2 regions of the Gluconobacter sp. P5E10 genome follow, and region 2 is predicted to be linked to the other one. Evidence: predicted binding sites of a transcription regulator. Region 2 holds the regulator's gene; the other holds the start of a gene.

Region 1 (4,421 bases), on a different contig from region 2:
CATTTCATTGCGCATCGCTTTCGTCCGGACACGGGCAGGATTGAAAGTCGAGGCGTAATAGGTCTGCCAGAGCTGATCCACGTCATCATCAAGCACCTGCTTTTCACAGGGCTCGAAAGAGCAATGTACCGTCTCGCCATCCCATTGCAGAGAGCCGCGCGGTGTCAGGATCATCCAGTCCATATCTGCGAAACGGCCCGCGAAAAAAGAAGAGACTTTTTCCAGCACATGATGGTCCGGCTCAAACCAGGAAAGAAAACGCCGCCGACCCGTCTCAGACGTTCCCTGCTCCCGGAAGCGCACAAAAGCCGTCATTTTATGGGCCGCCCGGCGAACCTGATGCACCATGCGACGCGCCTGCGCCACATCCTGATCTGTCACCACCGACAACAGGTTCGGATCACTCTGAAGACGCCAGAGCAGCCGGTAAGCTAATGCGAACCGATCGGCGCTGGAGTGGCAGAGAACATCTTTCAAAAGGGGCAGGCTCGATGCTTTGAGGCGAACATCCCGCACGACTTCGCCCTCAAACGTCTGATTTTCAGCCGCGTGAAACAGATCCAGATCGGCCTCAGGATAGCGCCAGAGGATCTGGTCCGGAGGAATGTCACGCTGAAGCGCCATTCTGGCCTTTTCGCGCCAGCCTTCAAACGCGCTGGTATCCGCGAGCCTGACTGTCACCGGCATTTACAGAAGCCGCATCTGCTGTGGAGCCGGCAGAAAAAGAGTGCGCAAATCCTGACGATCCGTCAGACGCGCAGGGCTCCATCCGGATGCCTTGACGAACGGACGCACCTTTTTGATGGAGACGTTCAACCGCGCCAGATCTTCCAAACGGATTGTCGTGTGTTTTCGCGCAGACAGCAGCGCAGAAACGGTCCGAACCCCGAGCCCGGGAACCCGTAGCAGCATTTCTTTGGAGGCCAGATTCAGGTCCACAGGAAACTGCGCGCGGTTATCCAGAGCCCAGGCCAGCTTGGGATCAATTTCCAGATCCAGCATTCCATTGGGCCGTGATGCTGTCAGTTCGCCAAAATCAAAGCCATAGAACCGGAACAGCCAGTCCGCCTGATACAGCCGGTGCTCCCGCTGTAACGGGGGGCTACGCACAGGCAGGATCGCTGAAGCATCCGGAATGGGGCTGAAGGCTGAATAGTAAACGCGACGAAGGCCGTAAGACCCGTAAAGGCCTGAGCTACTGGCCAGAACATCCTGATCCGTCGCGGCATCTGCCCCGATGATCATTTGTGTGCTCTGGCCGCCCGGCGAAAAGCGCCCTGCACGCCTGCCTGTATGTGTCTTCTCTTTGGCTGCATCAATCTTGAGACGCATGTCCCCCATCGCGCGACGGATATTTCCGGCATCCTTCTCCGGTGCATAATCCTTCAGGCCCGTTTCTGTCGGCATTTCGACGTTGATCGATAAGCGATCCGCATAAAGCCCAGCTTCTTCCAGCAATTTGGGAGACGCATCCGGGATCGTCTTGAGATGGATATATCCGCGAAAACCATGCTTGAGCCGCAGGTCCCGCGCGACCTGCACAAGTTGCTCCATCGTATGATCGGACGACCGGATAATCCCCGAAGACAGGAAAAGCCCCTCAATGCAGTTCCGACGGTAGAACTCCAGCGTCAGCCAGATCACTTCATCAGGCGTGAACTTCGCCCGCTCAACATTTGAGGACGAGCGGTTGATGCAATAGGCGCAGTCGTAAACGCAGAAATTGGTCAGCAGGATCTTGAGCAGCGAAATACAACGCCCATCCGGCGTATAGGCATGACAGATCCCGTTCCCGGTCGTGGAGCCCAGACCTCCTGTTTTGGCAGAGTCCCGGCGCGTCGATCCACTGGACGCGCAGGACGCATCATACTTTGCCGCATCGGACAGAATCGCAAGACGTTCAGACAGAGATTTCTTCATGCATTGTTCTTATTTCGTTCCTGTCTATAAAATGCAAGAACTGCTTAAAATTTACCGGTTGTTTGCCTGTTTCCTGTCAAACCCTGTCACCGTTTTTTAAAGATGAAGATTCAGGTTCCCTTAACCATTCGAGGCCTATCGTGAAGGAGCAAAACTGCACCGACGGAGAATGTCTCGATGTCCATGTCAATCAATACAAATACAGCCGCCATGTCGGCTCTTCAGGTCCTGAACCAGACGACGGACCAGCTGAGCAAGACGCAGAACGCCGTGTCCACGGGCAAGAGCGTCAGCTCCGCCTCTGACAGCCCGGCCATTTACGCCATTTCCCAGACAATGAATTCCCAGATTTCGGCTCTGTCCGGTGTCTCGACAGGTCTTCAGTTCGCTGGGCAGGTTCTCAGCACGGCCTCTTCGCAGGCCGGGTCTATCTCGACCGTCCTGAGCAATATTTCCGAGACCGTGACGAACGCTGCCAATAACGGTGAAAATCAGGATACCCTGAACACCCAGCTGAGCAGCTACCTGTCCCAGGTTGATGTGGCGACTTCGAACTCGACCTTCCAGGGTGTGAACCTGCTGTCCGGCTCAACCAGCAGCAGCGTGAAGTACACGCAGATTTCTGCTGCTCAGGACATCAACGGAAACCTCTTCACGCTGAATGGCGCTGATGCCACCTCGACAGGTCTGGGCTTGCAGGGGCTGAGCACGGACATGAAGGGCGCAACCATTGATGCCACGGCCATGAGCATCACGGGCACCGGCGACAGCACCACTGCGACGAGCCTGACACTGAAGAACCTGTCTGCAGCAAGTGCCTCCAGTGCAACTGCTGCCAACCCAGCCATTACGACGTCTTTTGTAATGGATTCTCAGCCGGGTTCCTCAGCAAAGGGGGCATCCTCAGCAGTTGGATCGGCAATTTCCAATGCACTGACGACGGCAGCGACTGTTACGGTCGGGTCAAACGGCGCTCTGAGCATTGATGGCGCTACGTCGAAGAGTCAGTCCGACGGCACAACAGTCTATACGCTCAAAAACGGGGACTCCATTTCTGCCAAAGCTGACGCCAGTGGCAACATGGCCTACAGCGTCACAAAGGCTGCGGACCTCGATGCGAATGGTAACGCAAAAGCCATGACCAATATCGTGGACGTCAACATCAGCGGTGCACGCACGGATTCCGCGACGAACACGAAGGCCGATCAACTTTCCACGCTTGTCACAGCCATTGGAAATGCCGGATTTGGCGCAGAGCTGGAAAACGACGGCACGCTGACAGTCGCTGGCGGCAACCTGGATTCTTCCAGCGTCAACCTGTCCAACGGCAGCGCAGCAACGACGACCCTGTCAGTTCCGTCTTCTGCCGCATATGTTGACGGTCATACAGCGCTCACCGCTACCGACAGCACCGGGAACGTCACCAATTATGTGGCAAGTGCTGGCAGCCCGCTGTCTGACAATGCAGCTTCGGCAATGACCGACAGCATCAACGCAATTCTTGGCGCGACGGATAGCGATCACAAGATCAGCATAGCTGCCGATGGCACCCTGACTGCTGCAACCACTGCAACGGCGGGTTATACTGTCACTGGGTCCGCTGGTTCTTACACCGTTACAAACACAACGACGAACCAGACAACCAAATTCGATGCTGTCACATCAACAGATGGAACAGAAGCCAGCTACACAGCCTCGCTGGCAACGGCCACGGGCCTGACAAACTCAAGCGGCAAGCTGACTGGCGTGGCTCAGGGCACAACACTAACGCTAGGTGATGGTATTGTTGGTGCCAGCATTCAGAAGCCTGTCTCGATCGCCTCTACCACTGGCACGAATGTCGTACAGCTTGCTGTCACTGGCGCCATCAACAAGATGAGCCGCATTTCTTCCAGCATTGGTGTGGCTTCCAATACCGTTACACAGCTTCAGACGTCCAACAGCACGCTGTCGGATGCCCTGACGACGGGCGTGGGCGCTCTGACGGATGCTGATCTTGCAGCGGAAAGCGCCAAACTGACGTCCCTGCAAACGAAGCAGCAGCTGGCCATTCAGTCGCTGTCGATTGCGAATTCGCAGTCTTCCAACATCATGTCGCTCTTCCGCGGTTGATGTCGGCGGGGCGCAGGTGAAAGCCAGCGCCCCTTCCTGGACTGTTCCAAAAGTTTCCCGTTTCCCGGGAGTCTTTTGAAACAGTCCTTTTGTAAAGGAGCATCATGTCCGTGACTTATGGCATGTCACAATACCAGAACCAGTCCGGCACCTATCTTCCGCCACGAGAAGTGGAAGCCATGGCGTTCAGACACGTTAATGGGCTGCTTTCGGCCGCAAAAACACGCTCAGATCGGCAGGCTGCATTGTCTGCCAATCTCAAACTCTGGGGCATTCTGATGCAAGGGGTCCAGCGGACAGACTGCCCTTTGGATGCAATTCTACGCAAAGACCTGACGACCGTTGGAACCTGGTCCATGCGTTACGCCAATGTTGCGCTGAACTCGGAT
Region 2 (4,421 bases):
CGTGACCAATCCTGAGCGTCTTCGTCGCGGCATCAAGGCCAAGACAGCGAACTCCCTGCTCGTGAAGGTCAATCAGATTGGCACACTGACGGAGACGCTGGAAGCAGTCGAAACAGCGCACAAGGCTGGCTACACCTGCGTTATGAGCCATCGTTCTGGTGAGACTGAAGACGCCGTCATTGCAGATCTTGCTGTTGCTACGAACTGTGGTCAGATCAAGACGGGTTCCCTCTCCCGCTCTGACCGTACGGCTAAGTACAACCAGCTGATCCGTATTGAGCAGCAGCTCGGAAGCGCAGCCCGTTATGCAGGTCGCAGCATTCTGAAGTCCGTCTGATCAACGAACGCCGGCCTCTATTCAGGAGGCCGGTTTTATATGCGCGCTAAAATAATCTACTGTCTTGAACAACAGTGATTGTTTCGCAGCCTCTCTCTGAGCTAGATTGTTGGGAAGTTTTCAAGCCAAGGGAGCCTGTTACCCCGCGTGAGACCCGTCAGACTTATCAAACGTGCCATCCGCGCGGTTGCTCCCCCTGTGCTTTTTCTGTCCCTGACCGCTTATTTCGCGTGGAACGCCCTTCATGGCGCTCATGGTATCCGCGCCTATCAGGATCAGCTTGTGCTTCAGCAGCAGGCTATCCAGGCGCAGCAGGATGCCAGGGATGAACAGGCGGTGTGGCACCGTCGAGTGCTGGCTCTGAAAGAGAAAGCTCTTGATGCTGACATTCTGGATGAACGTTCCCGTGCCATGCTCAATCTGACGCGTAACGGTGATATCGTTATTCCCTACGGTCCGCACGACAAACTATTTTAAGAGCCGTTCTCGGCTCTTTTTTTATGTTCGGAAAAGTCTATTCGTCAGAAATTGAGCTAATAAAAAAGGCGACCCGAAGGTCGCCTTTTTTAACGTCGTATGATCCGCGAGATCTTACTTGATCTTGGCTTCGCGGAAGGTCACGTGCTTGCGGGCAACCGGGTCATACTTACGGACTTCCATCTTGCCCGTAGCAGAACGTGCGTTCTTCTTCGTGACGTAGAAGTAGCCGGTGTCAGCCGACGAGACGAGACGGATCTGAATAACGTTGCTTTTTCCCATGATACCCTCGGGCTTGCGCCGTCCTGATGCCGCTCGCAAGTGCCAAAGCAGCAGGTTGATCTAGTTCGGCGCAACATGCTGATTTGTATGTCCTAGGTCAAGGCTTTCTGAAGAAAATCCAGGGATAAGGTGCATTTTTCCACAAAAACCGGGGTTTTTAGCCAGATAAAAGCTTTGTTGATGCCTGGTAGATGTTCTTGCAGGTGGACGAACGGGAACCTATAAGGAACAAAAGAGCGTCGCATAAGTTTATGCAGTGTCTCAATCTTCAGATTTTGCCTCCACCGAGGCGCATGGGAGCGCCTGTATGCTGACGCGTAAGCAGCACCAGCTTTTGCTATACATTGACGAACATCTTCGGCGGACGGGCTATTCTCCTTCCTTCGATGAAATGAAGGACGCCCTCGAACTTCGTTCCAAATCAGGAATTCATCGCCTCATTTCCGCCCTTGAAGAGCGCGGCTTTCTGCGACGGCATCACCATCGTGCAAGAGCGCTTGAAGTTCTGCGTTTGCCGCATATGGGGCTTGAGGCCCCGGTTGTAGATGCCGTGGCTAATCCGGTGCCTTTCGTCCCCACAGTTGTTGAGGGTGGTCGTCAGGATCTTCCCGGGACATTTTCTGAGGCGCCTCGCTCTCCCGTTGAAAACACAAGCGTTCAGCTTCCACTTTATGGACGCATTGCTGCCGGCCTCCCTATTGAGGCCCTGCAGGATGATAGCGCACAGATTCAGGTGCCATCGTCCCTGCTCGGCACTGGAGAGCATTATGCCCTCACAGTTGCGGGTGATTCCATGATTGAAGCTGGCATTTTGGACGGTGATGTTGCCATCATCCGTCGCGGCGAAGTGGCGGATAGTGGTCAGATCGTGGTCGCGCTGATTGATGATCAGGAAGTGACGCTCAAGAAGCTGCGCCGTCGTGGTTCTACGATTGCTCTGGAAGCCGCTAATCGGGAATACGAGACACGTATTCTGCCGGCTGCGCGTGTGCGCATCCAGGGGCGGCTAGTCGCCCTTTTCAGGCAGTACTAAGAAAACTGCCTTGCTGGTTTAATTCTCCTGCAAGGCAGATGACTTCTGATGATTATTTATTAGGAACTGACGGCACGCCGCGTACAACGCGGACTTTACCATCCGGAGCAATAAGCGTGCTCGTTCCATCCCCATTCGGGATGATGATGGTTTTGTCAGGGTTTTTGTTCAGGAAACGACCAGCATTATCTGGAACGCTAGTGGGAAGCGTCGGGAAGAAGTGACTGCGATCTTCTGACACACCACGCATCGCATCGATTTTTTCACCGACGGACATGGTGTCGCCCGGCTTCATCTGAGGGCCAGAGACGCCGAGAGCACCGGTGCCGGCAATACCACCACCCATGAAATTCTTGTCGAGCGTTGCACCGCCAAAATACGTAGCCGGATCGCCAAGAGACTTATTAAAGACGCTGTCAGGGTTCACAACATCTTTGAGAGTTGGCAGAGGCTGAGGTGAGCCGGGCCACATGTTCCCGCCTTCTGGCAGGATTGGTGCAGCTGCTACGAATTCACCGCGTGCCCTGCGAAGATTTTCACTATCGCCATGGGGAGCATTAGGATTGCTTCCCGACCACAGCGCGGTGTCATTGAAAAACTTGCCCATGCCCGCACAGCCGCTCAGGGCCAGAGGTAATGCCAGTAGAGCGGCCTTACGCATTGTGTACTCCCATAAGGTCGATCCCTGAACTTTACCTGTCATCGATTAAAAGCGCCAGATGACGAGCTGATAACTGCAATAATAATCACAGATAGTCCAGATCAGGAGACGATCTTTGAGGACTTGCGCGGCTCAGAGGCCATCATTCTGGAAAGTCCGGCGGTGAGATAGCCCCACCCACTTAGAACTGTTGGAATAACTGAAACCCAGAGAAGAATACCGCCGATTAGTGTGGCCGGCAGGAATGAAAGATGAAGCGTAGCCGCAGCTTTGTCTCCGCCAATCAGGAAACCGATCGCAACCATCTGAATTCCGGTCTTCCATTTTGCAAGGCGGGTGGATGGAAGGGTTGCGCGTTGGGAGGCCATGTATTCACGCAAGCCACTGACCAGAATCTCGCGTAGCATGATGATGATGGCTGCGTAGAGCGAATACACTGGAAGTGTGGTCAGGCCAGCGAGTGCGAGCAACAACGCACCGACAAGAAGCTTGTCGGCAATCGGATCCATCATCCGACCCAGTTCGGATAGCATTTGCCATTTCCGTGCCAGAGCACCATCCAGATAATCCGTAATGCAGGCAGCCGTGTACACAACGCAGGCTGCGACGTTACCGAGTGCGGAATGCAGCGCCAGCAGGGCAACCAGAACAGGAATGGCTGCAATACGGAGCAGAGTCAGGACGTTTGGCAGATCAGTCAGCATCACGAAGCAGTCTAGAACAGTTTATCCGTCTCCGGTATGCGCCAATCCGCTCTGAATGTGTGTATTTTTTATGCCAAGCCAGCGTTCAGGGCGTGACCTCACGGAATTGTCAGCTCTGTGTCCGAAGCCATTCGGGATGAAAGTGCCCGTAGATGGCTCTGGCGGTTCCAGAGCTGATTCCGGGTGCAGTTTCAAGCTCTTCGAGACTGGCCTGTCGCACGGTCTTGGCTGACCCAAAGTGATTCAGAAGTGCCTTCTTGCGGGCCCCCCCGATTCCCGGAACATCATCCAGTTCAGATTTCCGAAGTCCTTTGGAGCGCCCTGCCCTGTGTGTCGTAATGGCGAAACGGTGGGCTTCGTCTCTCAAGCGTTGAAGATAATAGAGAACCGGATCACGAGGTGGGAGCTGGAACGGTGGCTGTGTTTCAGTGAAAAACCATTCGCGTCCAGCATCACGATCCGGGCCCTTGGCGATTGCCACAATGGGAATTCCCGTAACGCCAAGGTCTGCCAATACGTTGCGCACTGCGTTGAACTGACCCAGGCCGCCATCAATTAGCAGCAGATCTGGCCAGTCTTCAGGTCGTTCTCCATCTTCCCTGTTTTTTCCGAAGCGGCGTTCCATGACTTCCCGCATCATGCCGAAATCATCACCGGGAGTGACTGGGCCCTTGATGGCGTATTTTCTATAGGAGCGCTTTTCAAAACCTTCCGGCCCACCCACAACCATGACGCCATAAGGTGCCTGACCCATGATGTGTGAATTATCGTAGGTTTCGATCCGCTGGGGTGTTTCAGTGAGGCTGAAAACCTTCGCGACGCCCTCCAGGAGTTTGCGCTGTCCGGTATTCTCCGCCAGCTTTCGCTCCAGTGCTTCACGCGCGTTTAGGGTGGCGTGATCTACGACACTTTTCTTTTCGCCGCGTT

The links. Region 2 encodes LexA, which represses DNA repair genes until DNA is damaged. Its sites were predicted from a motif close to TGTTCTANNTANGTTC; they were not measured.
Region 1: KP707_RS04925 (putative DNA modification/repair radical SAM protein) is a predicted target of LexA. The motif match lies at 1,925-1,940, and genes of this name have one in related genera.

The regions. Positions count from the first base shown of each region.
Region 1 covers NZ_JACRVZ010000002.1:202,219-206,639, forward strand. The annotation lists gene KP707_RS04920 (UdgX family uracil-DNA binding protein) at 1-687, opposite strand, end outside; gene KP707_RS04925 (putative DNA modification/repair radical SAM protein) at 688-1,920, opposite strand; gene KP707_RS04930 (flagellin) at 2,104-4,032, shown strand; gene KP707_RS04935 (flagellar biosynthesis regulator FlaF) at 4,137-4,421, shown strand, end outside.
Region 2 covers NZ_JACRVZ010000003.1:79,964-84,384, reverse strand. The annotation lists gene eno (phosphopyruvate hydratase) at 1-337, shown strand, start outside; gene KP707_RS06875 (septum formation initiator family protein) at 485-814, shown strand; gene rpmG (50S ribosomal protein L33) at 929-1,096, opposite strand; gene lexA (transcriptional repressor LexA) at 1,404-2,129, shown strand; gene KP707_RS06860 (hypothetical protein) at 2,182-2,790, opposite strand; gene pgsA (CDP-diacylglycerol--glycerol-3-phosphate 3-phosphatidyltransferase) at 2,892-3,494, opposite strand; gene uvrC (excinuclease ABC subunit UvrC) at 3,604-4,421, opposite strand, start outside.